DNA from 3 places in the Leptolyngbya sp. O-77 genome. Region 1 is predicted to be linked to each of the others. Evidence: predicted binding sites of a transcription regulator. Region 1 holds the regulator's gene; each other region holds the start of a gene.
What was found. The regulator NtcA, encoded in region 1, controls nitrogen genes in cyanobacteria. The targets are predictions, from matches to a motif close to TTTGTANNNNNNNNTACAAA.
Positions count from the first base shown of each region.

Region 2: the regulator NtcA is predicted to act here: its motif matches at 5,672-5,691, upstream of O77CONTIG1_RS13645 (DUF4278 domain-containing protein).
Region 3: the regulator NtcA is predicted to act here: its motif matches at 6,427-6,446, upstream of O77CONTIG1_RS16320 (DUF3155 domain-containing protein).

Region 1 is NZ_AP017367.1:1,181,603-1,191,430, reverse strand. Features, by position in the region: gene O77CONTIG1_RS26660 (NAD-dependent epimerase/dehydratase family protein) at 1-577, shown strand, start outside; gene O77CONTIG1_RS05075 (polysaccharide biosynthesis protein) at 558-1,421, shown strand; gene O77CONTIG1_RS05070 (VOC family protein) at 1,889-2,323, shown strand; gene O77CONTIG1_RS05065 (tetratricopeptide repeat protein) at 2,655-5,291, shown strand; gene fabI (enoyl-ACP reductase FabI) at 5,377-6,153, opposite strand; gene ntcA (global nitrogen regulator NtcA) at 6,626-7,297, shown strand; gene O77CONTIG1_RS05045 (DUF3084 domain-containing protein) at 7,556-8,980, shown strand; gene O77CONTIG1_RS05040 (pre-16S rRNA-processing nuclease YqgF) at 9,023-9,472, shown strand; gene O77CONTIG1_RS05035 (DUF3146 family protein) at 9,491-9,751, opposite strand.
Region 2 is NZ_AP017367.1:3,201,318-3,211,145, reverse strand. Features, by position in the region: gene O77CONTIG1_RS13675 (DUF2808 domain-containing protein) at 1-24, opposite strand, end outside; gene O77CONTIG1_RS13670 (Hsp20/alpha crystallin family protein) at 352-789, opposite strand; gene O77CONTIG1_RS13665 (PEP-CTERM sorting domain-containing protein) at 1,383-2,327, shown strand; gene tpiA (triose-phosphate isomerase) at 2,553-3,281, opposite strand; gene O77CONTIG1_RS13655 (DEAD/DEAH box helicase) at 3,395-4,915, shown strand; gene O77CONTIG1_RS13650 (DUF4278 domain-containing protein) at 4,965-5,378, opposite strand; gene O77CONTIG1_RS13645 (DUF4278 domain-containing protein) at 5,965-6,150, shown strand; gene O77CONTIG1_RS23555 (DUF4278 domain-containing protein) at 6,509-6,694, shown strand; gene O77CONTIG1_RS13635 (CU044_2847 family protein) at 7,081-7,620, opposite strand; gene O77CONTIG1_RS13630 (anthranilate phosphoribosyltransferase family protein) at 7,884-8,939, opposite strand; gene O77CONTIG1_RS13625 (LysR family transcriptional regulator) at 8,981-9,828, opposite strand, start outside.
Region 3 is NZ_AP017367.1:3,850,184-3,860,011, reverse strand. Features, by position in the region: gene O77CONTIG1_RS16340 (antibiotic biosynthesis monooxygenase) at 586-1,485, shown strand; gene O77CONTIG1_RS16335 (MFS transporter) at 1,550-2,842, opposite strand; gene aqpZ (aquaporin Z) at 3,197-3,967, opposite strand; gene O77CONTIG1_RS16325 (sensor histidine kinase) at 4,221-5,648, opposite strand; gene O77CONTIG1_RS16320 (DUF3155 domain-containing protein) at 6,474-6,788, shown strand; gene guaD (guanine deaminase) at 7,375-8,736, opposite strand; gene rbsK (ribokinase) at 8,934-9,828, opposite strand, start outside.

The DNA.
Region 1 (9,828 bases):
AGATCAGGGTTTCGCTTTGGAAACGAATGAAGCACCCGAAAAATGCCTGAGTTTGGGCAGCAGTACAAAACCTTCTTTAAGATCAAGAGTCGAGATTATCAATGAAATTAAGATGCTTGTCCCCGCTGGTTCTCCTGAACCTGAGGATGAACAAGTCTTAAACCAGCTAGCAAGCTTGACACAAGAACTCACGAAGGTCTATCAAGCAGCTGGACAACTGAGGGAAGATCCCTTCGCAGATGCATGGAATCGCCGGGTTCACTGCTATCGAGATCTGGTCGCAGAGCAGGTCAAGGGGCGGCGTATTCTGGTGACTGGTGGAAATGGCTGCGTCGGCAGTCAACTGATCCAGGAATTGAAAACCTTTGAGCCTGAGAAAATTGTTTGCCTGGATCTACTGCGGATGAATCATCTTCTCCAAACAAGGAGGGTGATTTCGTTGAAACAATTCACATTCTATGACGTTGATATTAGAGATCAGAATAGACTAGAGAAGGTTTTCCTCCAAGAAAAAGCCCGACCTCGTATTTCATCTGGCAGCCATACGCCTCCCTGGAATGGCAGAGCAGCGTGTTAGGGATGCTGTTTCAACGAATATTATGGGAACCCATAATGTAATTCAGTTTTGTGAAAAGTATGGGGTCGAAAAGTGCATATTCTCCTCTACGGGCAAAGCATCACGCTATGTTACTGGAGAAGTCTATGCAGCCACCAAAAAGGTGTGTGAATGGCTTTTTGATCAGGCGGCTCAATCCGGTTCAACTGTCTATGGCATGGTGAGGTTTACTCACATGCTGGATAATAGCGCAGCCTGTGAGCAATTTGACCAGCAAGTCAAACGCGGGAAAATTGTCAACATTCATGCGCCCGATAAGTATGTTTGTGGTCAAAATGTCCATGAGGCGGTCAGCCTACTGCTTAACAGTCTCGTGGTTGCTAAGCCCAGAAATCTGGAATTTTTGGTCTGTCGAAATCTGGGCTGGCCGGTTGAAACCCTAGAGGTTGCTTTATACAAGATCCTGCAATCTGGAAAGAACATTCCAATTTATTTTCAGGGTTCGCCAGTCGGCTATGAAGAGGGCTTCTTTCGGGGCAATGTAGATTGGGACGATCCCTCAGCGTTCAACTTATTAGTCAACGCGATCGAAAAAGTGTCGAGTCGAGTTGATGCCTCTGGTGACTTTATTGTGACTCCTGTTTTGCCCTGCTGTTTTGAGCGTCTAGAAGCTGAGTTGGCTGCTGTGCGGAAGGTTCTCAATGACCCTACAAGTGCCGATAGCCAAATCAAGCAAGCCCTTGCTGAATGTATTATGAAGGTTGCTTGCTCCATCTATTCCCAAACACCCATTGAGTTGCTCTCGAAGGTGCTGAACTGGGGCACTGATCCTGAGTACCTTCAGTTGGGACGGGGGCAACGCTAGATAGCCATCAGCCCACGATTCGCTTGTTTTATTGAAAGCCTATCTGCCAAGTATCGAAACAGCGCCAGTCTCAGCGGCAGTCTCAGCACCCGTTGAAGCGATCGCCAAGATTAAGCCTGTGGTGAGTGCGCTTTAATACTTCTGCGCTTTGATCAGGCTGAGTTTGACGTGTGCTGTGAGTAGGGCGAACGAGGCGTTTTGCACTTAGCTCCGAATGTTGGCAATTTCAACCCGCGCTTTCAATCTGCGTTGAGATTGCCAACAGCCAAGGGGCGATCGCCTTTCCGTATTGGAAAGATAAAAGCAGTGGGGTTATGGTAAAGCGCTAACCGGACGGGGCTTTGAGCAAGATGTTAATTTAGCATCTGAGATTAAAGTTCAGTATCTCAGCGTCAGTGATCGCATCTGTAATTGCGTTCCAACCCTGGCGCTGTCTCTTACCGTTTGCAACTCCCCCGCAAAGCATTATGGCAACCACTCTCTTTCATCTAGCGTTTCCGGTGAGTGATCTGGCCGAAGCCAAAGCCTATTATGCCGATGGGCTGGGCTGCGAGATCGGCCGCGAAAACGCCAGCTCGGTGATTATGAACCTCTACGGACATCAGATCGTAGCGCACCTGGCCTACGAACCGCTGATGCCCCAGCGTGGCGTATATCCCCGGCACTTTGGCGTGATTTTTACCGACGAGGCCGATTGGGAAGCCCTTTTAGAGCGATCGCAGCGCCAGGGACTCTCCTTCTATCAGCCGCCCAAGGAGCGCTTCGTCGGCACGCCGCTGGAACACCGCACATTTTTTCTAGAGGACCCCTTCCATAACTTGATGGAGTTTAAGTTTTATCGCCACGCCAGCGCGATTTTTGGGCAGGCAGAGTTTGCCCAGATTGGAGATACGGCAGGCTGAAGGCAGGCAAGCAAAAATTAAGGAGCATCGGTCTACTGCTTGTCTCTTTAGGGGATGACCTTCAAGAGAATCGCGCCCTTCTCTTGCCCCTCCGCCTCCAGCCCCTCAAGACTTGCGAATTCCTAAATTGCTTCAAGGTGTGTCAGGTTTCCTGATCCCAGCGACCCACAGCGGAAGAAGGAAAATATTACACACTGTTTTGGGACGATTCGCCTTGTGACGGCTGCTCGCGGCTGATCGCGGCAGTTTAGCTGAAGGGCGATCGCACCGGGCTAGCAAGGTTTTCTGGCAGGATTTCCTAGCAAGATTTGACAGCATTAAGGGGCAAAGCGTGAGTAAGAAATATCACTGGCTGGATCTGGCGGAGTATGCATCGCTGGTGGGCTTGGGCGTGGGTTCCGTCGCTTCTTTCACCACATCACAACTGGTCTACACCTCTGCGCCAATTTCGCTGCTGGTGTTGCTCAATCTGGCCAACCGCAGTCGATTTGAGCAATCCATGCAAAATCAGGTCGGTGTTGCCATCGACGAAATTGAAAAGCGCCTCTCGATGCATGTGGAACTGCTGAATCAGCAGATTGGCTCACTGCCCACGCCGGAGATGATGGGCAGCCTGAAAAAATCCATGCTGGTGAAAAGCCGGGAAGCCTCGGAGGCCTTTGCGGCTGACCTGAAAACCTTGCAGCAAGATCTGCAAATTCGGCTGGATGCGCTGGAGGCGGGCGACCTGGGCAGCGTGCGCGGCGAGGTGCGGCGGCTGCGCGACCAATATAGCCAGCTTTGCGACGACATGGTGCATATCACCGAACGGCTGCACGACCTGTCTAGTTCGCACCGGGTCGAGGATCTGGAAACGGCGATCGCCCAGATTCGCTCCGACACTGCCCATCTGCAAACCAGCCTGCAAGTCTTTAGCGACCAGACGCGCCCTGCGCTCAACACGCTACAAGAGCAAATCAATCGGCTGAATCGCCAGTTTCAGGCCTTGCCGCCGCCCTTCGATGCCAGCACGCTGCGCCAGGAAGTATCCGAACTGATTCGTGTGGTGTCCGATCTAGTGCCCCGGCGCGACTGGACGGCACTGGTGACTGAAATGCAGTCGCTTCATGAGCAGCAGGACGCGCAGGCGCGGGCCGAGGAACTGCTGCGGCGCAAGGTGCAAGACCTGACCCAACAACTGCGCGACCAGCCTAGCCGCGAAACGCTACACTCGCTCCAGCAGCAGGTCAATCACCTGAGCCAGCAGGTGGAAAATCTGCCGCCCCCCTTTGATCCAACCTCTTTGCGGCGAGAAATTGCTCGGCTGCTGCGGGTGGTGGGCGATCTAGTTCCTCAGCGAGATTTCAGCGGACTGGTGGGCCAAGTCAGCGCCTTGCAGCAGCAGCAGGAATTTCAAGCGCAGGTGGAGCAAGCGCTGCAAGCAGAACTACGGATCATCAGCCAGCAGCTGCAAGATTTGATGGCTGGAAATCATGCGGAGACAGGCGATCGCCCTGTGGCTCTGGCTCCCAGCGCTGACCCGGCCGACTCAACCGAAACTGCCGAAGCGCTGTTTAAGGCCCAAGTCGAAGCCATGCTCCGGCAAGAGCTACAGCGCATCAGCCAGCAGTTGCGATCGCTCCCCACAGGCGGCACCTTTCAGATGCAGATGGAGGCAACGGTGTTGGGCGTGCTGCAAGAGCTAAACCAGCACCTCCGCACCTATCCAACGGGGCCACGCTACGAGTTTGTCCTGGATTTTCGCGGCGGCCCGCCCGCCGCCGCCGATGCGGCCACAGCCCTGCACCCGGCGCTGTATGACGAGTTCACGGCGGCGGCGCTGCTCGATGTGCCCAACAGTCGGCTGGTGCTGGAGCAAGCGCTGGATACCACGGGCGATCGCCTGTTGATAACGCTGCCTTGGTCGAGCCAGTGCCCGATCGATCGCCCAATGGTGCGCCGTTTGCACGATTTTCTGGCCCAGGGTCGGCAGCTGGAAATCGGCTGGTGCTACAGCGCTGACCAGGATTTGCCCCGCTTTCTCAGCGCGATGGTGCAGCGATGGCACGCCCCGTCTGAGCAAGCCCGCAGCCTGCAAGAGACGCTGCAAAACCTGCTGGAACTGAAGCGGCAGTTTCCCAGCCAGTTTCAGTTCAAGATTTTGGGAACACGGGAAAATTTTCTGGTATCAGACGATCGCTACGCCGTGCTGGGGCTGGATGAGTCGCTGGTAGACGACCTGGGCATTCCCCATCTAGAACTCAAACTGCGGACTAGCGACCCTGCCACCGTGCAACAGTTGACGCAGCGGTTTGAAAATCCGGTGCTGCACCCCACCGATGTGCAATCTCACTGGAATCGGGCCGTGACGCGCTATGAGCTAGGCGACCCGCAGGGGGCCCTCAGCGATGTGGAGCAAATTTTACGCATTCGCCCCGATCAGGCGCTAGTGTGGAATCTGCGCGGGCTGTGTCACGATGAGCTGGGAGAGCGGCAGCAGGCGATCGCCGACTTTAGCACCGCCCTCCAACTCGACCGCAACCAGATGGATGCCCATTGCAACCGGGGCTATCTGCGCTCAGAGCAGGGCGACCTGATCGGGGCGATCGCCGACTTTACCAACGCCCTCACCATCCAGCCCAACTGCGCCATGATCTACTTCTTCCGGGGGCTGGCCGCGCAAAAGCTGGGCGAAATCAAATCTGCTTTTCGCGACTACGCCGCCGCCATCCAGCTTGCCCCCCAGGTGCCCACCCCCTATTACTATCGGGGGCTGGCCCGTGCCAGCAACCCCGCTGGGGCGATCGCCGATTTGCAGCAAGCCCTCGAACTCTTCGCTGAGCAAGGCAACGAAACCAACGCCCGCAAGGTCTTTAGTCACCTCCAGCGACTCACCAAAACCCGCAATGGCACGCCGCCGATCTTTGACCCCGATGCAGTGCCCGATGCTGCGCCTGTTCCGGTGGCGATCGCCTTTGAGGAAAACTAGAGCTGGTTTAGTAGCTTTGCACCCTGCGCCCCAAAAAATCCAACGCTCAAAAACACTCGAAAACACTCAAAGCAGACCCACATTCCTACATCCCCATAATCTCGTAGCCCGCATCGACGTACAGCACTTGCCCGGTGATGCCCGTAGACAGATCGCTGCACAGGAATGCGGCCGTGTTGCCCACCTCGGTCTGGGTGACGGTGCGGCGCAGGGGCGCGACTTCTTCGACATGGTGAATCATGTCCAAAATGCCACCAACGGCAGAGGAGGCCAGCGTCCGAATCGGCCCGGCTGAGATGGCGTTCACCCGGATGTTTTGCGGGCCCAGTTCTGCTGCCAAGTATTTCACGTTCATCTCTAGCGCGGCCTTGGCAATGCCCATGACGTTATAATTGGGCACAACGCGCACGCCGCCCAGATAGGTCAGCGTCACCACTGCGCCGCCCTCAGTCATCAGCGGCTTGGCAGCGCGGCAAAGCTGCACCAGCGAGTAGGCGCTCACGTCCAGCGCCAGGTTAAAGCCCTCGCGGGAAACATTGCTGAAGTCGCCGCTGAGATCGTCGCGATTGGCGAAGGCGAGGCAGTGAATCAGCACATCCAGCCGCCCCCACTTTTCGCGCACAGTGGCAAATGCCGCCTCGACTTGCTCATCATTTTGCACATCGCAGGGCACAAACAGGCTGGGCTGGAGCGGCTCAACCAATTCCGCCACTTTCTTCTCTAGCTTGCCTTTGTCGTCGGGCAGGTAGGTGATGCCCAGGTTTGCCCCGGCTTTGTGGAGCTGTTGGGCGATGCCCCAGGCAATTGAGCGATTGTTGGCAATGCCTGTGACGAGCGCATTTTTTCCGGTGAGGTCAAGCATGGGTAACGGCATCCAAATTTCGAGGGCAATTCACAAAATACTCAAAAACGGGGCAGGACGGATAGGGGAGGGTGGGGTAAAGCGAGGGAAGAGAAGATGGCAAGAGATGAGGGCGAGACGGGAAAATTTTTTCCTAAATTGTATCTGTCAGATACAATTGCGATATGCTGTCTGGAACGCAGGATTGAGGGCGATCGCCCAGTTTCCAGAATAGAGTCTGGGTTCTCTCAGCCGGGTCTACCGATAGAGCAAACGCAGAAATTGGTATCGAAACGATCATTCTTCCTATGGAAGCGTGTTTTTAGATACAAAAAGCGGCCCCAAACTTAGTTTAAGTGTTCTAAGACTGCGTTTATCCTGGTTTTTCGCCTCTTGGGCAAAATCTGGGTTTTGCTTTCATCTTTTGTTCCAGTCATGTCTCGGTCATATTTCGGTCATATTCGCTCCCTGAGGGCGCTGGGAATCGGACGGTATGGTTGCCTCACATGAAAAGCCTTTAGCAGATGTGTTTCGCCAATTGAGCGGCAGCGCGTTTCCGCCGATGGTAGAAACCTTTGACCGGGGAAAGACGATTTTCTTTCCGGGCGATCCGGCTGAGCGGGTTTATTTCTTGCTCAAGGGCGCAGTAAAGCTGTCGCGAGTCTATGAGGCAGGCGAAGAAATCACCGTGGCGCTGCTAAGAGAGAATAGCGTGTTTGGCGTACTGTCGCTGATTACGGGGCAAAAGGCAGACCGATTTTATCATTCTGTCGCGTTTACGCCAGTGGAGCTACTGTCAGTGCCGATTGAGCAGGTCGAAAAGGCGCTAAAGGAAAATCCCGACCTGTCGATGCTGATGCTGAAGGGGCTGTCGTCTCGGATTTTGCAAACCGAAATGATGATTGAAACGTTGGCCCACCGAGACATGGGGTCACGTTTAGTCAGCTTTTTGCTAATTTTGTGCCGCGATTTTGGGGTTCCTACGTCCGAGGGCATCACGATCGACCTGAAGCTGTCTCACCAGGCGATCGCCGAAGCAATTGGCTCGACCCGCGTAACGGTAACGCGCCTGCTGGGTGACCTGCGCCAGGATCGAATGATCTCTATTCACAAGAAGAAGATCACGGTTTATAACCCAGTGGCGCTGAGTCAGCAGTTTACTTAGAGATTTTACTTAGAGATTTGGATAGCGGTCAGGGTTGAGAGAGCGTACCTAGCGTTAGGACGCTTATGAAAACAGGACTCAGGTCGATGGCTCGCCTAATGCGGCAAAAGTCCTGGCGGGGGCCGACCTGTGGAGGCGTTTTGCGGGGGCCAACCTGTGGAGGCGTTTTGCGGTGTTGCGGTGTGCAGGCGACTGTGAGCTACGCCTTTCAACGGCACAATTGCAGTATGGTGTAGCTGAGTGTGAGTTTTATCGGCGATGACCACCGGGCTGGTCTTGATTGCGGCAATTTTGGTGCTGGGGGCTGTGGTGGCCACGGTGGGCGATCGCCTTGGGATGAAGGTGGGCAAGGCTCGCCTCAGTCTGTTTGGCCTGCGTCCCCGTCAAACTGCCACGCTGATCACCGTGATGACGGGGATTCTCATCTCGGCGATGACCTTTGGCATTTTGTTTGCGGTCGATGACCAACTGCGAACGGGTGTGTTTGAGCTAGAAGATGTGCAGCAGGAGCGAGACGCAGCGCTGGCAGAACTAAACCAAGCGCAGCAGCAAACCGCCGAAGTGCAGCGACAGCGCGATCGCGCCGAACGAGAGCAGCAGTCTGCCCAGCGCCGCCTGCGCCGCACCAACGAGTCTCTACAAACGGCGATCGCCCAGGAAACCCGCACCCGCGAGGAATTGCAAAGCACCCAGTCGCAGTTGAGCCAAGTCGCTGCCAACTATCAGCAGGCACAGACATTGCTCACGGACGTATCCCAGCAGGCCACCCAGCTTCGTGCTGAAATTCAGCAACTCCAGGCCGATCGCCAGCGGCAGATTGCCCAGCGCGACCGAGACGTAGCCGAGCGCGATCGCCAGATTGCCGAACGCACCGCCCAAATCCGCGAAAAAGAATTGCAACTCGATGATCTCGAAGCCCAGCGCAGCGCTCTGCTGGCAGAAGTGCAAACCCTGGAGCGCGAATTTCAAGGGCTGCGCCAGGGCAGTGTGGCGGTGCTGAGAAACCAGCCCATGGCCTCCGGCGTGGTGCGTGTCATTACCCCAGAGGCTGCCCCCAGCGCGGTCAATCGCCTCCTGCTAGAGGCTAACCGTTTTGCCAGCCAGCGCATCCAACCGGGCACGGTGAATGTAGACAAGCAGGTGATTCAAATTACCAACGCCCAGGTGGAGCAGTTGATCAATCAAATCCAGGACGGCAAAGATTATGTCGTGCGGATTTTGTCGGCGGGCAATTACATCATCGGCGAACCCTGCGTCTTGGCGGGCGAGGCTTGCATCCAGGTTTATGTCAACGCTGCGCCCAATCAAGTGGTGTTTCGAGAGGGCGATCTGGTGGTCACGATTGCGCTCGATCCCACCCGGATGCGAGATGAAGAATTGGTGGAGCGCGTGAATCTTTTGATTGCCAACGCTCAGTTTCGCTCGCGACAGGCTGGGGTGCTGGGCGATGTGCTGCAAATTGCGGACGGACAGACCGAGGCCGTGGTTAGGTTATTGCAAGATATTCGAGCCTACGGTCGCCCGGTAGAACTCCATGCGATCGCCTCTGAAACCATTTTCACCGCTGGGCCCGTCCGGCTCGACCTGGCCGCCGTGCAAAATGGGCGGGTTCTGTTCAGCACGGACAGCAGAGTCAACACCACCCCGCCCCCGCAGCGATCGCCCTTCGCGCCAACGAACTAAACCGCCCTGCTGCCGTTTGCCTTTCACCCCTGCCGTTTGCCCATGTCCTATTCCACTTCTGCACCTGAAGCCTTGGGGCAGCCCGTCATTCTTGGGTTCGATCCGGGTCGGCAAAAGTGTGGGCTGGCCGTGATGGGGGTCGATCGCAACCTGTTTATGCATCAAGTCGTCGCAGCAGAGCGGGCGATCGCCACAATTCAGACACTCCGCCAGCAATACCCGATTTCGCTGCTGGTCATGGGCGATCAAACTAGCGCCCGCCAGTGGAAACAATCGCTCAGCGAAGCCTTCAGCGACCCAATCCGCGTGGTCATGGTTGATGAACGCTACTCGACGCTGGAAGCCCGCGATCGCTACTGGCAAATGTATCCACCCAAGGGACTCCAGCGCCTGTTGCCCCAGGGAATGAGAACGCCGCCACGCCCCATCGACGATATTGTGGCAATCTTGCTGATTGAGCGCTACCTCGATCGCCTGTCTGAGCCAGTTTAGACGCGGCCAGGCCAGGCTTCAAATTTCTGCCCGAATGGTAAACGAATAGTCACCACCCAGCTCTAGCTGATAGTCGCTGCGCTCCAAAAATCGCTCTAGCGGGTCTTTGATCAGCGCCCGCCCCAGGGACGGCTGCACAATCAGTTGCCCCTGCCGAAAGCACCACTGGAACTGCCACTCGTAGGCATTCGCCCGCACTTCGCCCTCAATTTTGCCCTGCTGCCAGGATTGATGGGTAATCCGAACGTAAGCGGTGGTTTCAGGAAGGCGCTTGCTCATCGAAGAAGAAAGGGGTCAAATGCTTTCCACTATAGGCACGGGGTCGGCGCAAGTTCAAGGGCGATCGCCATCAACCT
Region 2 (9,828 bases), 2.0 Mb from region 1:
CCAGATCGAAATGCTCGTTTTCATGAGGCTTTTCAATGCAACGCTCTCTTCGATTGTAAACAGCGATGATTGTAAACAGCGATGATTGTAAACAGACGGGCAAGGGATCGATTCTCGATTTTGGATTTGCGATTTTGGATTTGCGATTTTGGATTTGCGATTTTGGCTTGCTAGTCAAGCATCTGGGGAGTGTTTAGAAACTTCAGGCGTAGCATCATTTAGAAGCATTGAGATAGAAGCATTGAGATCCGTCGAGGCATTGCCAAAACCTAAGAACAAAAACTCCGCCATCCTCCAAAGGGAGGGCGGCGGAGCATTCCTAAGCACTGAAACACTGCAAGGACGACCTCATTATCCCAGTGTCACTTTCACGACCTTGTTTTTTTCGGCTTCTACTTTGGGCAGGGTTAGGTGCAGAATGCCGTCCTTATACTCGGCAGACACCTTGTCGTTTTGGATGCGGCTGGGCAGGGGCACAATGCGGCTAAACGAGCCATAGCGGAACTCAGAGCGCTTGATGCCGTTTTCTTCGGTATGGGTTTCAGATTTGCGTTCGCCTTTAATCGCAACGGCATCCGCAGTTACCTGAATATCCAAATCTTTGGAATCTACACCCGGAATTTCGGCCTTTAGTACCAGCGCATCGGGTGTTTCTTGTAGCTCGATTGCGGGCACAGTGCGGATTCCTGCTTTGCGATCGCCCTCCAGATTAAACACATCCAGCAGTCCGTTCATGTCTCTTTGCAGGGTTTCTAATTCACGGAAAGGAACCCAATGAACTAATGCCATATTGCTCATCTCCCTCAGAGTATTGTCAGAGTATTGTCAGAGTATGGGTAATTCTTCAGCCCCTCATTCTGGTTTCCTGCGGGACTTACTGACACTCCTAATCTATCGAATTCAAAATTTGAGCGAGTTCGGTTTTCAAGACTAGAGAAGATCGTCTTTCCTCACTGGGCTACAGGATGGAGACCAAAGGGATTTTACAGAGGCGATCGCCCGCCAGATCCGCATAGCTACGAGGGCCAGCCCTCCCAGAATCAAGGCTAAAAGCGACAAAAGGCTTCCCACTCAGTAGTTTCCTCCTGCCGCTCTACGTAAATTCTGTGGAATAAACGTTTGCACTGAATCAAGGGCGATCGCTCGGTAATCACTCCGTATTTAAGCTGACGAATCTACTGCAAGAAGACCCCAAAAGACCCCTAAAACAAAATCCCTTCTTCGTTAAAAATCGCTTTACATAGTGTCCTTTCTTTATGGGTCAAAGTGCATCCTGTTATACAAGGGGTGCGAAGGATCAATTTTGCAGAATTGGTTCGTCTAAGCATGCAGAAAAACGATCTGCAACGAACTCACTAGCGCACAAGAGCATTCTTTAACCTATGAAACTGAAAGCGTTTAAAACATTCCTCTGCACTGCGGCAACGCTTGGCGTTTTGGCCCTCACCGGGTCGCAGGCCCAAGCCTTTCAGGTGGGGGGATGGAATTACACGATTGACTCATTCAACGATGGCACCGAGTGGGATGCCCAAAACAGGCGCTTAGTCGTTGGGCAAAACAGCGATTTCGAGTTCTTTGGCATGGCGTTTCGGGTTCTAGAAGATCGCGTGGTCTTTGCCATCAACTCGAACCTGTCTCTCAATGGTTACGACCTCAACGGCGCACGGAACAACAAGATCAGCTACGGCGATCTGGTGCTGAACTTCACCAACACCGCAAGCTTCAATGCTGCCCAGAGCAACCTGTTTGCAATTCGGTTTGACAGCACCAACGACACGAACGTGAGAGTGGTAACCGAAACCCAAACCGTGGACAGCAGAGGCCGGGTCAGAACAACGAGAACCACACAAATCAGCCCTCTGGGCCTGTACGGTGGCGTGACCACGACTAGCCTGACCAGCGTTAACTCTGGCTTTAGCAGCCACCAGCAACACGCAACCGAAGTGGCGAAGGTGGGCGGCTCTGCTTCCCTGGGCGACCTGGCCGCAAACAACTCCTACTTTGGCTACAATACTGCCGCTCAAACCAACATGAAGTCTGGCACCTACCTGGGTGGCATCAACATGCTGGCGGCGGCTGACCTGAGAGGGTTGGGGCTAAACTTTGGCCAGTTCAATGCAACGGGTAACCACACCTTCGGGTTCAGCGTTGATCGGAGCCTGCTACCCGTGGGCGACTTCATCGCAAGCCTGTTTGCCGAGTGTGGCAACGACGGCATCGTGATGGCAGGGTCTACCGCTGTGCCCGAACCGACGACGATGGCTGGAACGGCGATCGCCGCTGGGTTGATGTACGCTCGTCGCCGCCGCAAAAAGCAAGAAGCCTAAATGACCGTTTACTGCTCCCTGTTGATGAACGATTGACTACACGAGATACCATTAGTAAAGCCCCGCATTGCGGGGCTTTCTGTTTGAGACCTTGCTCTTTGATATCGGCTAATTGCGATTCGTGATTTAAGACTGGCGATTTAGGATTTTCGATTTTGGATTGCCGAATTCTCAGGGCAAAATTCACAGCCCAAAATTCACAGCCCAAAATTCACAGCCCAAAACTCACAGCCCAAAATTCACAATGCGCCCAAAGCTGTCGGGTGTCAGGCTAGCCCCACCCACCAGAACGCCGTCAATTTCTGGCTGAGCCATGATGGCATCAATATTGTCTGGCTTGACCGAGCCGCCGTACTGAATCGGCACGTCGGGGTTATCGATTTGCTCACGGATTAGCCCAATCACGCGGTTCGCTTCGTCGGGTTCGCAGGTGTCACCCGTGCCAATGGCCCAAATCGGCTCGTAGGCAATCACCAAGTTGGACTGATCCACATCCACCAGATCATTCTCAAGCTGGTTAAAAATAAACGGCTCGGTTTGCCCCGTAGACCGCTGCTGCTTGGTTTCCCCCACACACAGAATCGGCGTAATGCCAAACTCCTGGGCGGCTTTCAGGCGCAGGTTCACCGTGTCGTCTGTTTCGCCAAAATACTGCCGCCGTTCGCTGTGTCCAACGACGACATAGCGAACACCTGCTTCTGCCAGCATTGGCCCAGAGATTTCACCCGTGTAAGCGCCTTCGGCAGCCCAATGAATATTTTGCGCTCCAAGGCGAATCCGACTCCCGTGCAGGTTTTTGGACAAGAGCCAAAGATCGGTATAAGGGACGCAAAGCACGACCTCCCGATCGTCGGGTGTTTCCGTCAGATGCCTCAAAAACCCTTGCAGAAACTCTTGCGCTTCTGCCTGAGTTTTATACATTTTCCAGTTGCCAGCAATAACCTTTTTTCGCACAGGGGCCTTCTTGAAAACAGCACATCAAATCCGGGCATCCTCCAGTCTAAAACGGAATGGTGTCCCTGGCGTACAATACGGGCAGATCACTCAGGAGAAAACGAACGTACTGCATGGCCCGCACGCCAACCCTCAAGTTTGACCGGGGTACTTTGATTTTGCATCCGCCGCCCAAGGGCAAGGCCTGGGTGGATTTCGCGACTTGGGATGACCGGGTGGAGCGGTTTCGGGTGCCTGCGATGCAGTATCGTCCTTTGGTGGAGCGGCTGCGGGCAGAGGGCACGGCGTTTGACGATGAGGCAAAAGCGTTTGAGCCGATCGCCCTGAATGTGGCCTTTGAGCGGCAGCCCTATCCGCACCAGCAGGAGGCACTGTCCGCGTGGCAGGCGGCGGGGCGGCGGGGGGTGGTGGTGCTGCCGACGGCGGCGGGCAAGACCTATCTGGCGCAGATGGCGATGCAGGCAACGCCCCGCAGCACGCTGATTACCGTGCCGACGCTGGACTTGATGCACCAGTGGTATGCTCATTTGCTGGCGGCGTTTCCCGATGCGGAGGTGGGGCTGCTGGGTGGCGGGTCGCGCGATCGCACATCTGTCTTGGTTGCCACCTATGACAGCGCGGCGATTCATGCAGAGTCTCTGGGCAATCGCTATGGACTGCTGATTTGCGATGAGTGTCACCATTTGCCGAGCGACTTTAACCGGGTGATTGCCGAATATGCGATCGCCCCTTACCGCCTAGGGCTGACTGCCACGCCCGACCGCAGCGACGGCCGCCACGCTGATTTGGACACGCTGCTGGGGCCGGTGGTCTATCGCCGCACGGCAGAGGAGCTTTCGGGGCACGCGCTGGCGCATCATGAAATTGTGCAGGTGAAGGTCAAGCTGTCGCAGCAGGAGCGCGATCGCTACACGGCGCTGATTGCAACCCGCAATGCATTTCTGGAGCGGCACAAAGTGTTTTTGGGCAGCCTGTCGGGCTGGCAGCAGTTTGTGCGGCTGAGCGCCCAATCGCAGGCGGGACGGCGGGCCATGCTGGCGCATCGGGAAGCGAGGGCGATCGCCCTGGGCACCGAAGGTAAGCTGCGGGTTCTGGCAGATTTACTGGCCCAGCACTACCCCGATCGCACGATCGTCTTCACCAACGACAACGCCACGGTTTACCGCATTTCCAAGGAGTTCCTGATTCCATCGCTGACCCACCAAACGCCCGTCAAAGAACGCCACGACATTTTGCAAAAGTTCCGCGAGGGCACTTATCAAACACTGGCCGTGTCCCATGTGCTAAATGAAGGCGTGGATGTGCCCGATGCTCGCGTGGCGATTATCCTGTCGGGTACGGGTTCCAGCCGGGAATATATTCAGCGGCTAGGGCGGGTGCTGCGCCGGGGCGACGGCGACAAGCAGGCAATTCTTTACGAAGTGGTGGCAGAGGAAACGACAGAAGAGGGCGTATCGCGTCGCCGCCGCGCCCAAACGGGTCAGGGGCGATCGCCCCAGTTGGAGCTATTGCCCCCAGCGTCGCCGCCAGTCTCACCCTACGAAAAGTTTCTCCAGCCCACGCGCAAAGCCGCAGAGCCGTCGGGTTTATATCAAGCTGAGCCTCAGCCTGATCCAGACGACGATGTGTGGTAGCGCGGCATGGTGCAACGAAAAACTCACACCATGATCGAAACGCCGAGCGCTACACCAACTGATGCTGCTCTTGCTCAAGCTGGCGAATTAACGTGTCGTCCCCCTTAGCCCGCGCCACTTCCAGACGACGCTGCAACCGCTCCATCAGGTATTGGCGATGAACCTTTGCCAATTCTTGCTGATCGATCAGGCGGGCGTGAGCATGGGCGATCGCGTGGTGTGCCTGAGCATGGGCAGCCAGACGCACCACCCGCCCCATCGAATTCACTTCGCCCGTCTCGGTTGTTTGATAGGCTACGCCACGATACTGCAACCGATTGACGGGTTGGGGCACAGGCACATGACGGGGATAGCTAAAGTGAAGCTCCCGTCCACGGTAGAGGCCGACGGAGCCAGAGTCTCGCATCTGCATAGGAGGGACAGGCTCCTGCTCGTAGTCGTGACCCCGATACGTTAATCTCATCTGTTCCTCCTAAAGAATTTTGTCGAATGTTTGTCAAGCTTTGGGCTGCCAGTGACCCTTGGGAAATTTGTACTGGCTGAATTAGTACTGGCTGAATTAACTGAGAGTCTGTATAAGTCTCTATGAGAGTGTGTATTAGTACGCCGTTGAACCACTTGAGGGTGCTGGGGAAAGCCAGACCCGGAGGGACGATCGCCCGCTTGTCAAGATCCTATTCGAGAGATTCTGTTCGAGTCTATTAACCAAATTTGCGGTCTAACTGTTTGCTCTTCAATATAGCTGCAACCTTTCAATCTGTATTTTAAGCTACCGTTTGAAGGAAATGTCAAGATTTAGCTAAATTTAATTTCTGCCTATTGCCACCGATTTTCACCCCTCTTCGGCCCCGTGTGAAGGAAGTGCCATTCAGGGAAGTTAAGGCGTGTGCGGGGCGATCGCCCACAAAGTTAAGGATCATCCCTGCCAAAACTCCCTAACTTTTCTGTATCGACCCGCCTGGGGAAACAGCATAAAACTAAGACATAAAGCAACACGCCAGATAGCCCCCACCGCATCTTTCCTGGCTCACTCTCAAGGAGACACAACCATGCAACTCACTTACCGCTCCGTCAACTATGCCTACACCGCTGCCCAGCTAGAGGCATCCCGCCAAGCCAACCTGGAATCAATGGATCTGACCTATCGCGGCGCAAAGGTTCACCCGGCAGATCCCTCCGCCACACGCTCGCCTGGATTCCCCTTGAAATATCGCGGTGTCGCTTACGGCAGCTAGGCGGTTAGCGCAACCCCACCGCTTCATCTCCAAAACTAGCCCCAGAGCTGGCCCGCAAAATTTCCAGCAAACCTGAACGCGCCCCCTTGAACGCGCATTGAGTAAGCCCCCCTTAGTGCAACGCCCCCAAGTTTCAGGTTTGCTTTTTTCCTATTTGCTTTTTTCCTAAAATTCCTTCCCGCTCCCGGATATCGGCAGCATTTGCACACATAGCGTACTTATCAGCCTACCTGGTTATCTTACTTGCACGGACTGTTTGCTGACCTGATTGATACCTGATACTTATCGTTCAAGCACGCTGCTTAAATCGTTTCACGTTAATCATCTACCATCAACGCTTCGGATAACGGAGGTCACTATGCAACTTACCTATCGCTTTGCCAGCTACGAATACAATCCCGAAAAACTCGAAGGCTCTGTAGCATCTATGCCTGGTGAAAGAATGTATCGCGGCATCAAAGTCCAGACTGCTATCCACGCCGCAACATCGCAGAAGCATGGTGTCCATAACCTGAAGTATCGTGGTGTCACCTACGAGCAGTAAGCGACCTGAATGATGTAGCCGAAGCGGCGTAGCCTGCAAGTCGCCCTGCACCGGCACAAGAGCCATTTGTAACGCCCGTCCAGCATCTCTAAGATGGACATTGCATAGGTGCTTCACGCAATTCTATAGGTTTTACAAGATTTCAAGAACAGTCTTTCAGAGCATTAGGGTGTGTCTTTCTGAGGTCGTCACGTGGTCTAATCACAAGACATTGGTTTGTGTCGAAGAGTGAACGACCCCCTGGAGTTCAGGGGGTTTTTCTTGGCCAGGCTGAGCGCCCGTGCGCTAAATTCTGTCAGGTTTGCATAGAGACTAGCGGTGCATAAGTCCCTCTTTCAGCATGAATCAGTTTCGCACCAGCCTCACGCTCATCTGGTGATGGATCGTTAGGAAATCGGGCGCGGCGGTGGCGTGGGTCTACCTCCGTGTCCCCCTCCGTTACCAACTCCATTGGCTTCGCGAGCAGGGGACATCCTGGTTGAGGGGGGCATTTCTCTGGGCAACTGGGATACCTGAGTCTGGGGTTCCGGGGTCGTGCGTTCGGGAAAAGCACACTCAACCACGATCTTGATGTTGCAACCGGCTGTTCCTGTGGCGATATAGGGCACACCCCCCACACCGCTGACGTTCACCCCAAATTCCAGCGTCACCTTTTTCACATCTGCCATTGCAGCCCCTCGAAAAGCGTTGAGGGTATGCTGCGTATAGGTCTTAATCGTGCTTTCGATAGCTTGGAAGCTCTGCGCTATTTGAGTATTGGGGTTGCCTCGATTCCATCCTTTTGATGTGCGAGACACCTCCTCAGAGGGTTCATTGGGGTATCCGTTTCCAGTTCCACCACCGTTTGTGGGTGCATCAATTGCCTGGATATTGTCTGTCGCTTCGACATACAAAATGCTGCCGTCTTCAAGCTGAATGGGTTGCAATTTGGGGCATCTTCAAATCCTACGGGTCACTCCTCGTGTTGCTGCTGGCGATCTGGTGTTTTATGAGAGGGTTCAGTAAACCCAGCGGCAGGGTTTTCGACCGCGAAGCTTGCGTGAAAACACTGACGCAAGCGCCTGGGCGATCGCACTCAAAACACCAGAAAGCCGCATTCCGAGCATAGGCCGATGGCGCTGCAACCCGCACGAGAGTCTAACCCCTCATGGGGGGCAAGAATCTGGAAGGAGCCGTGAAAAACCCGACCCTAAACGGGGCAGGGGGCGCTGGTGGCTTGTCGCAGGTGGGTGAGGGCTTGCCATGCAGAACCTTGGTCGAGCAGTTGTCCTGCAAGGGCGATCGCCTCTGTCAGAGTTGCGGCTTTACCGCAGCGCCACAGATAAAAGCCTGCGTTCCACAGCACCGACTCGCGCAGTTCAGATGGCTTGCCCTGCAACACCTGGAGCATCTCTTCAACAGCAGCGGCAGGGCTAAGCAGCGGCACGTTTTTGCCGCCCATGCCGTAGTCGTAGGGGTGCAGGTGCAGCCGCTCCAGCGTGTCTGGCGACGCAGTGCTGAATCCGATGATGGCGGTGCGCTCTCGCGGTAGGTCGCAGCTTCCTTCCAGCCCCTTGACCGTGGTGTAGAGCGATGTGCCGCGCAGCGCAAAGGCTGCCTGAGCCATGCCTTCGGTGGGGGGATGCACAAAGCCGACGACAACGTGCCCTGGCCCAGCATAGGGCGACCAGATTAGCTCTAATGTGGCAAAGGGTGGGCGCTTGCCAATCTGGTCACGATATTCGACTAGGGCTTGTGCCAGTGGAAAGTGGATAGGCATGTAGACGAAGCCCATGCCTGTGCTTTCCAAAATGCTTTGAACCTGGCTGAGGGAAAGACGCGACCAGTCTACGCCCAGCCCCGCCCACAGTGTTACCAGGGGCACGCCTTCTTTGGTGGGCATGATGTCGCCGCCGTGCTGAATCACGGGCTGACCCGCTGCTATCAGAATCAAAGCCGTGACCAGGCTCAGCGGCAGCGTGCGATCGCGTCCGTCGTAGGGGGCATTGAGGATGAAAACAGGGCGATCGCCAATCGATTGCAGCTTTGGACCCAACTCATCATAGGCATCCAGCATTCCTGCCAGTTCAACTCCCGTAGGGCGCTTGATGCGGTGAGCAATCATGAACGCACCGATCTGAGCAGGTGTTGCCTCTTGCAGCAGCATCATGCGCGTGGCAGCGGCAGCTTCCTCGCGGGTCAGGTTTTGGCTGGTGTGGGGGCCGCTGCCGACCTTTCGCAGCAGCGCTCTAAAAGCATGGCTCATGCCAGGTGAGGGGTTGGGGGTTGGGGGTTAGGGATTGGGGGTTAGGGGGCTGTGGTGGCGAGGGGCTGCTGGCGGATGCGCTGCGGCAGTTGGGACAGAATCAGGTTGTAGAAATGGCGGATTGGAGGAATTTGCAGGCGATCGCTCGTTGTCACCATCACCACCTGGCGCGTCAGCGGCGGATCGGTCACGGCAGAATTGGTGTCCGTGGCAACCGGGCGAATCGCCAGCGCCGGATCGTCGTAAGCCTCGACCAGCGCCGATTCTGGCAAGAGCGCCAGCATCTCGCCCTGACGCACCACGCCGCGAAAGGCATCGGGCGTGTTTAGCTCCAGCGCGGCTCGCAGCGGCGTTCCCCGGCGGGTAAACTGCTCCTGCACGATACGCTGCATTCCGTAGCCGTCTTTGAACACCACCTGTGGATAGCGGGCCAGGTCTGCCCAGGGCACCGCGTCGTAGCTTGCCAGTGGGTGATCTGCCGCCATCAGCAGCTTGATCGGCTCGTCGTACAGCACTTCCACCACCATTTCTGGACTACTCGCCACAAAGCGGTTGTTCATCACGATCGCCAGATCCACCAGTCCGTCGCGTAGCACCTTCAAAGCGCGATCGCTCCCCAGCGCCGTTACCCGCAGTTGCACCTCTGGATAATCCTGGCAAAACTGTTGCAAGACAGGCGGCAGCGAATAGGCGCAGAGGGAGTGAATCGCCGCTACGCAGAGTTCGGGCTGTTTGCCCGCCCGCAGTTCTCCGAGTTCCTGGGTAGCGTTTGCCCATTCCTGGCAGATTTTGCGAACCCGGGGCAACAGGCGATCGCCCGCCACCGTCAGCTTGGCCTGGGTGCTGCGATGGAACAGAGACATTCCCAAATCGGCTTCCAGAGACTGGA
Region 3 (9,828 bases), 2.7 Mb from region 1:
AAATTTTATAAAACGAGGGTTGCATCAAAGGTTCGCAACCAATCAGAATTTTATTTGTGTCAAAAGATACGAAATTAATCTGTAAATCACCTGAGACAGATCTGAGACAGAGGTAGATAAACGCATCAAGAAACCCGCCTTTGAAAGGCAGTACAGAACCTTAAAAAATGGGGGCAATCAGACCTTTGTTCAACAAAGCTGCGGTCAGGACTGTTCCCCAAGACCTGGATACAGAATCTTGCACTGCTTATCCTGTCACCTCTTAAAAAGCACCATTCGAGCAAAGGTTTGCCAAGGATACTCACCGTGAGGCAGCAGGAAGATTGCATACAAAATACTGTATACAGCCCACGGCTACAACTGTAATCGAGCGATCGCCCGGATGCTGTAGCTTCAGATACGACAGCCTGCCTCGTTCTCATAAAGCCACGGTTGGCCGCTCATGAGGGACTGTTGGGAGATTAAACCTTGCCCGAAGTTGGGTCTCTCGCAATACAGGGTATCTCGCAATACAAAAGATCGCTAAAACCTGCGGCTACGATACTGAGCTTGATGGCGCAAGCTCACAGATGTTTGGGAGGCGTGATGCAGAGTGTTTTGGGCAGTCTAATCCGTCGATTGTGGGGAGGGTATTGGATTCGGAGTGTATTTGCGATCGGACTGGTGCTGTGGTTCGGGCTGGGTGGGGCGATCGCCGCCTATGCTGACAAAGCGCCCCAGGTACTCGTGTTTGACACGGAGCCAGAGGCAGTTAGCGTGATGTCGGTCTACGAAACCACACCTGACACCCAGCTCAATGCCGTTTCTACCGTACTCAAGTCCAGTAAGGCATTCTTCAAGGGTGCAGAAGGTTTTAAGGGGCTATCGGTGTTGCAGAGCGAAGACGGCTCTCGCGTGGTTGCCCTCACTCAGTGGACGGATGCCGCTAGCTATGAAGCATTTATGGCCCAGCCCGTTGAAGACTACACCAAGTATCAGAAGGAGTATCAGAAAGAGTCTTCCAAAGGCGGTCAACCCCCGATGACGGTAACGCCCGCCAAAACAGAAGTATTTGAACTCGCGGATATGCAGATTCCCAGCGGCATGGTGCCTGTGATCCGCGGACAGGGGGCGCTAGTGCAACTGGGCGAGGTCTCGGTAGCAGAAACAGAGGACTTGCCAGAGGTGTTGTCTGAGGTAGAGCAAGCGCTGCCAGCCGTCACCAAAATGTATCCTGCCCCACGCTCAGTCATGCTGCTGAAGTCTGTCGATAATTCGGAAGCCTTGCTAATGGCCTATTGGGGCTATGCGGAGGAGTTTCAAGACCTGGCCCAGGTTCCAGCGGTGGATGTGCTGTCTGGACTGGGTGCGGTTGAAGCGGAAGATGGTGAGGAAGCAGGGGCGATCGCCCTTCCAGTCCCTCTCAAAGTCGATCAACACCTCTATAAAGTAGTGAACGTAATCGCGCCCAAGCCGCCCAAGCAGTACAGCAAGAAGTCTTATTAACCACAGAAAAAACCTGTCTGTTAAACAAGCCCGTCCTGTAAGTCCGTGCTGAAAAATTTTGTGATTAGGATTCGGGCTTGGACGAGAGCGCTGAGGGGGTGACTGTGGAATGGGCGATCGCCGGATTCATAGCCTCAAAAATCCACAAAATTCCCACACACAGCAGCGAGCTTGCCCCAACCACCAGCCAAAACACATGAGCCACCGAAGCTGATTGATCCATTGCCCAGCCGCCTATCACTGGCCCAATAAAATAGCCAATCGTCCAGCACTGAGAGCTAACGGCCATATAGGCCCCACGCAGCGTATCGGGAGCCAGATCAGACACAATCGCCGAAAAGAAAGGCTTATAAGCCACCGAACCAATTGACAATAGACACAGCGCCACCACACCCCAGATAAACTGACCCTCCTCAAAGGAACCCGTTGCCCACAGCAGCGAAAACCCTGCCCCCCAGAGCAACATCGCCGCCATTAGCACTCGCACTCTGGGATAGGGCGTAAGTAATTGCGCCAGCGGCAGTTGCAACACCGCCCCCACGCCAATATAGCACCAGGTAAACAGGCTGGCCGTACTCGACACCGACACCCCTGGTGTGGGGTCAGCCCCTGCCACAAAGTTCGTAAAGTACAGCGGAATAGTGCTGGTGACCAGCGCCACATAGGTTGTAAAAAACACATTCGCCGCCATAAACACCAACAGCAGCTTATCTTTCAACGCAACCAGAATGCCTTGCTCTGCCGCGCCCGGTTTTGCCTGGGGCTGCTGCCCTGGCTGCATGGTGAACTGCATCAGCAGCAGATAAGCCAGGAAAATCGCCGCGCAGCCTAGAAAAATGGTCTGCGGCACGTCCTGAATCACGCCCAGCAAAAGGCTGCCGCCAAACACCCCAGCCCCCACACCGACATATTCCGAAACGCCCATCAGCGCAAAGGCATGATGGCGCTCTTCTGGCGGCGCAGCATCCATAACCGCTGCATTAGAAGCCGTCCAATAAAACCCCAAACTAATGCCCAGCACCAAGCTCGCCACAATTAGCAGCGGCAAAGTCGTGGCCACACTCAGCATCAGCGACACCCCAATCCCCAGCGCCGCCGCCAAAACCAGTACTCGCTTGCGTCCCCAGCCAGACAAATCTGCTAGCGTGCCGCCGATGAAGTGACCGCTGACCTCGCTGACGGCACTCAGCCCCACCGCAAAACCCACAGAAGCCGCCGACAGACCAATATGGTTTACAAACAGGATCGGGATATAAAAGCTGATCAGTCCGTAGGCAATCTGGCAGAGTAGCCGACCAATTGCCTGAATCCAGACAAGTCGGTTGGCAGATTGGACAGAGGCAAACAGAAGGTTCATAGGCGGCTTCAGGGGCACGAGATTTCTTTAAGGGTAAAGGACTGGTGACTGTGTGGCTACTCCCTGGGTTCGAGCTGTCAAAACCCGCTGACACAGCTTGTGGGCAAACATCACGGTCTGTAATATCAATTCTTTTAAGGGGTGCTACGACTGAAATTGCTGGAAGCTCCGCAGACGCTTGACTAGCAATCCAAAATCGCAAATCCAAAATCAAGAATCAATGTGAGCTAATGTTCTCAAACAAACGTAAAATGCCCGGAGCCAGGCCCCAGGCATTTGTCTTGAAGGTGTTTAAGCTGGAAGGTATTCGAGCGTTGTCAGAAGCGGTCAAACTGCTTTGGCAGTTCCCATTTCCTACACGACTTCCCGCTCGCGCACGTACTCTTCCGTTGTGACAGAAGGCTCAAACACGCTGTAGTAGAGCCACCCAGCCAGAACAGCACCACCGATGGGAGCCAGCCAGAACAGCCACAGTTGAGAAACGTGGGACAAACCTGCAAACAGGGCAACGCCTGTGCTACGAGCAGGGTTAACCGAGGTATTCGTCACGGGGATGCTGATCAGGTGAATCAGCGTCAGCGCTAGACCGATGGCAGCGGGGGCAAAGCCTTTGGGGGCGCGGCGATCGGTGGAGCCCAGAATCACCAGCAAGAACACAAAGGTCAGCACGACTTCGATCAGCAGGGCCGACCAGAAGCCATAGCCACCGGGAGAATGCACACCCCAGCCATTCGTTGCCAGCGGGTTGGAACCGGATAGCGCAAAGCCGGGACGATCTTGGGCGATTAGGTAAATCACACCGCCAGCCAGAATTGCACCCAGCACTTGAGAAATGATGTAGGGCAGCAGGTCTGCACCAGAGAAGCGCTTGCCCGCCCACAGACCAAAGGACACGGCGGGGTTGAAGTGTGCGCCAGAAATGTGGCCGAAGCCATAGGCCAGGGTGAACACCGTTAGACCGAAGGCCAGGGCAACACCCAGAAAGCCCAAGCCGAGCGGATTGCCGCCGTCACCATAGGGAAAGTTTGCTGCCAGCACGGCGCTGCCGCAGCCGCCCAGCACCAGCCAGAAAGTGCCGATAAACTCGGCGATTAGCCGCTTTGTAAGGGGAACAGGAAGGGACATATTTACACAAGCTCCTCAAAAGAATGTGGCTAGAGACTAGACACTTAATCTGTGAATTTAAACGGAATCGCGCAAAGTCAAGATTGCGCTCAATGTCAACCCCGATAAGACGGAAAACAGATTGCCTTAGAGCAACAATATTCCATTTGGTAGCAGGATATACGTAACCGCATGGAAAGACAAGTTGTTGCGCGACACAAACGTCGCAATTTCGTCAGGAAATATTGATAGCTTAAGGAACTCATTGGAAAGCTTAATCCTGGCTGGCGACATGGATTGGAAGCCAAACCAAAAAGGCAGTGCCGGGTGAGGTGCTGGGTTCGATTAATCCACTCTCGTCGGCTGGGCTAAAGACTTGGATTTCGCCCTGCATCTGGGAAATGAGGTCGCGGGCGATCGCCAATCCTAGCCCCGTTCCAGGAATCTCGCCCTGGGACTGTACGCCGCGAAAGTGTCGTTCAAACAGATGCTCAAAGTCGGCTTTGGGAATGCCGGGGCCGGTGTCGAGAATGGCGATCGCCTGCTGGGTCTGTCCATCCAACTCGCGCTCGATGCCGCCGATCAACCGCACTGTGCCACCCGACGGAGTATATTTCAGCGCATTGTCTAGCAGGTTATTCAGGACTTCTTGCAGGGCGCGGCGATCGCCCCGCACAGAGGGCAGGTCAGGCGGCAGTTCGGTTTGCAACGTTAGGCCCCGTTCCTGGGCGATCGCACTGGCAGAACTGACCAGTGGCTCGACCACAGCCGCCAAATCCAGTGCTTCGATCTGCATTTGTCCAGTAACAGAGCGAGGTTCTAATGAGGTCGGGACTGCCTGAGATGGCAATGCCAAGGGCGGCGATCCGCCAGAACGAACCTCTGCATCACGGGGTGGCGATGCAGGACTGGCTTCGGGCAGGGAAGCAGGGTCGAGATCGATGACGGTATCAAACTGGCGCAACAGATCTTGCAGGCGATCGCTCTCTCGCACGATGCCCTCTGCCACGGTGCGGTTTTCGTCTTCTGGCTGGACGCGACGCAGCAGCAGTTTGCCAAAGGTGCGAACCGCCGTCAGCGGATTGCGAAACTGATGCAGCAGGTCATCCATCTGGTCGCGCTGCTGGCTTTGCAACACCTGGCGCTGATGTAGCTCAAACTCAGCCCACTGCGATCGCTGATCCAGCAAACGGGCGATCGCCAGCGTTTGGGCAATATGCTCGACTTGGCTCTGCTCCTGTTCTCCCCAGAGGCAATCCGAACAAGCAGTCACCAGTAGCCCCATCATCATGCCCTCGTAAACGAGTGGCAGGACAATTTTTTGAGAATATAGCCCTGGCTCGGCAAAGGCCCCAGCAGAACCTTGAAAGGCAGTCTCTGGCTCAACTGATGTACGCTCCGACGGCGGCGAGCTTGATTTCGCAGCCTTAGAAGCAGAGTCGGGCGATCGCCCTGCATCTGTCAATAACCGCTGGGGTGGCAAAGGGGGGGTAGACGGCCCGCCAGACAACAGCCGCAGAATTTGTTCCTGACTCCAATCCACTGCTTCTTCAGGATAAGCCGCAACAGGCGTTAGATCGGCCTCACCACCCGCCGTTGGATCATCAGTTAAATACACCACGCTCAAGGCCGCACCAAGCCCCTGCGTCAGCACCGCAATCTGCGACTGACACAGCAAAACAAACTCAGGGCTGGCTGGCATCAACATGTTGCAAGCTTATTACAGCGTTAAAGCTAACGAGGTGTGAAGTTGGGATACACCCTTGAGGTAATTGAGGTAATTGAGATACAAAACGAGATACACAAGATGCACAAGTCGCTCACCACACCTCTGCCTCTCTAAGGTGGCGCGTACCTCACCACATCAGGAAATGGGGTGGGCAGTTTCAGCAATTTCAACGAGATTGCCGCTGCTGATCCCCATTAGCCACTTAGATTAAGCCACTTGTTACAGGACTTACGCACCCGCGATGAATTTTCTGGATTCTGGACAATTTTTCACAAGCGCAGCCTGTGAAAAATTGTTCAACTGCACAAGTCCCCAACTGCACAAGTCCTATCACAAGTCCTATCATTATAGAAGCGATAAGAGCATCAGACGGATTAAACCCGAGGCGGGTCACGCTTTAGAACATTCTGTCAATTTCCTGACATTTAAAGCATTCAGAGCATTCGGATTCTCAATAGTCAGGTCGATTCAAATCGATAAAGCTCAATAGGGCATCCACTCAACGCCAGCGCCAACCGCCCATCCCCTCAGATTGGGAGAAAGAGTCAAGCCCAAGCCAGATTTCAGCAGGGCTGAATTGCCCAGGGCAGGGAGTGAAGTATAACGAAATATTAAGCATCTCCGCAGATAAATTAAGCGATTCTGCGAAACATCGAGGCTTTGAGACCGACATCTCTAAGATTTTATGTCGTTAGGTTAAAAGAAGTTGAAATTTTGAGGCCGGGACACTATACTGGCGACGGTTTAGTTTTTTGTAACTACAGTTACATCTATTCCTAGAGAGAGGAGGTCAGGAGGTTGGCAAGGAGACGCAAGCGTAAGAGTCGTCGCCGCCTGGAGGGGCGTAGAATCCTGGAGTTGGTGCCTCAGTATAGTATTGAAAGTGGCGAAGATAAACCCGTCACGGCTGCTAGAAAGTTCATCCAAGCTGAAGGCATTGCGCCGCCAGCACTGCTGCTCGTCAAGCGAAACGAACACACCACCGATCGCTATTTCTGGGCAGAAAAGGGGCTTTTTGGAGCGCAGTACGTCGAGGAAAACCATTTCCTGTTCCCCAGTTTGCGGCTGTCGGAAGATGAGTCCGATGAGCTTTCCCTCGCTTCAAGTCGGTAGTCTCGCTTCGGTCAGGGGCTAGCTTATATTGCGCTGTTACAGTCAGTTTGAAAGGTTCATCCGAATCTTCAATGCTCTTTTTCAATGTTCTTTTGATGTTCTGATGTCGGTGCTGTTCAGGCAGCAAAAGTAGCGAATCGCTGAGTAGATAGCTAGACGCTGCTAATCCGAATGAAAGAGCAGTCAGGGCATTCAGGAGCAGGAGTGGCAAAGCTGCAAGCGCAATAGTAAGCGTATAAGCTGAGACAACATTAGAGCAAGACATTAGAGCAAGTTAGAGCAAGCGGTTTCCAAGTTTCATTAGAAATTGCTAGCTTTTCATCTAGTGGAATGCGGAGCTATTGAATAGCTCCGCTTTTTCTTTGACACCTGGGGTTTTAGGTTGGAGAGGCTGGTTTTGGGCAATCGCCCAAGGTTTTGGCAAGAGTTAGCCGCGTTCGCGTGCCAGTGAACCGGATCTGGAGGTTTTATTCGCATTCGCGTTTTAAGTTGACATTAGGGATAACACCGTTACCAGGCGGTGGATGTAGTTTATGTAACTGATAGGCACTTTTAGCCGAAATCCAACGAAAAAAGATGCAAAACTTTACGTGTTTGCGTCTCGCGCGTAGGCAAGCTGCCCAGCGATATAGGTCGCGGCGATCGCCCGCTCATCTCCTAAAATCATCGTGGCAAAGACTGCATCTGCCATTTCCTGAAAATCGGCGGGCACAGCGACCGGGTTTCGCATCGCCAAGATCGGTGTCGATCGCAAATCCAGCGCCACCAAATCGGCTTCTTTGCCGACCTGGAAATTGCCAATTTTATCCTCTAGCAAGAGCGATCGCGCTCCCCCCAGCGTCATCATGTAAAACGTCTGGAACGCAGACAGGCGATCGCCCCGCAGTTGGGTTACTTTATAGGCTTCGCTGGCCGTCCGCAGCATCGACAGGCTAGTGCCACCGCCGACATCGGTGGCCAGCCCAACGCGCACGGGCATTTCTGGCGACTTCGCCTTTTTCAGGTTGAACAGGCCGCTGCCCAAAAACAGGTTTGACGTGGGGCAAAAGGCGATCGTCGCACCCGACCGCGACAGCCGCTCAAATTCGGAATCGCTGAGCTGGATGCCGTGGGCAAAAATCGAGCGATCGCGCACCAACCCAAAGGATTCATACACATTCAGGTAATCGGTACACTCTGGAAATAGCTCCAGAGTAAACGCCACTTCTTTGAGATTTTCTGACAGGTGCGTGTGTAGATAGACATCGGGAAACTCTTCCAGCAGCTTGCCCGCGGCCCGCAGTTGCTCTGGCGTAGAGGTGATAGCGAAGCGCGGCGTGATGGCATAGAGGAGGCGATCGCACTTGTGCCACCGCTCAATTAGCGCCCGACTATCTGTGTAAGCACTCTCGGCCGTGTCCGTCAGATAGTCCGGTGCGTGGCGATCCATCATCACCTTGCCCGCCACCATCCGCATATTTCGCCGCTGCGCCTCTTCAAAAAAGGCATCTACCGACTCCGGAAACACCGCTGCCAGAACGACTGCGGTCGTCGTGCCATTTTTTATCAGTTCCTCTAAGAAAAAGGCCGCAACCTGATGGGCATGGTGTTTGTCTTTGAACTTTGCCTCCGTTGGAAAAGTGTATTTGTTCAGCCACTCCAGCAGTTGTTCGCCGTAGGCCCCAATCATCTCCGTCTGGGTGTAATGCACATGCGTATCGATGAATCCGGGTACTAAGAGGCGATCGCGCTGATGGGTCACGGGCACATTCGGATATTCCGCCCGCACCGCTGCATATTCGCCCAGCGCCCGGATGCAGCCGTTTTCCAGCACCATCAGCCCGTCATGAATATAGCGGACGCTTTCCGATTCAGGCACGTAATAGGGATCATCTAGAAAATCGAGAAACGCACCTCGGATGGCATGAAGCGTCGAGTCGGTAGAGGGGTTGGCGTAGGCGAGGGTCATAGGATAGAAAGATTCAGAGGTCAGGAGTCGCAGGGCAAAGGCCCCGAAGGGAGCAAGCTCAAAGACTTCCGGGGCACGAGTCCTAAAGCCAAATCCCCACTACAAAAGCCTATGCCCAGATTAAGGGGTTTTGTCCAGGCTGCTGTAGCGTCGCTATCAGTCAAGTGCTGAAAACGGGTGCTGAGAAATTTTGCCCTTCAAAAACCAGGTAGCGATACGGATCGCTCTCGCAAGAATGACTGCAACTCTTCGCGGGTGGGCAAAGACGGCTGTGCGCCGGGCCGGGTGACGGATATAGCGGCGGCGGCGGCGGCCTGCGTAGTTGCCTGGCGCAGACTCAGCCCGGCGGCCAGTCCGGCAGCCAGCCCCCCATTAAAGCAGTCACCTGCGGCTACGGTGTCTACGGCCTGCACCGGAAAGCTAGGAATTTCAAAGGTTTCGTCCGCCGTCATGCAGACCGCTCCGGCTTTGCCCAGCTTGCTAATAACCGTGCCCACCCCCCGCTCGTGCAGCACAGCCGCCGCTTTTTGAGCCGACTCTAGGTCGGTCACTGGGAACCCCACAAGCTGCCCCGTTTCCACCTGGTTGGGCGTGATGATGTCAATTAGGGGAAATAGCTCGTCGGGCAGATCCGTGCGAGCGGGCGCAGGGTCAAATAGCACCGTCACCCCGGCAGCTTTGGCGGCTTTGGCGGCGGCGACCACCATCGGCAGGGGAATTTCCAATTGCAGCAGCAGCACCTTCGCCTGGGGCAAAATTTCTGCAAGCCGCGCCACGTCGGATTCATCCACCCGACCGTTTGCACCAGGCACTAGAATAATCGTGTTTTCGCTGGCATCATCCACTGCAATCATGGCGATGCCAGAGTGGGTGCTGGGGTCGATCAAAACGCGATCGCACGCTACGCCGCTTTCCTGCAACCCCCGCAGCAAGTCCTGCCCAAAACTGTCGCCGCCCACGCGCCCCACCATCGCCGTCGGCACGCCCAGCCGCGCCACTGCCACCGCCTGATTTGCGCCCTTGCCCCCCGGCACGGTTTCAAACATATGTCCCGTCAGCGTTTCACCCGCCTTGGGCAGACGCGGCGTGCGG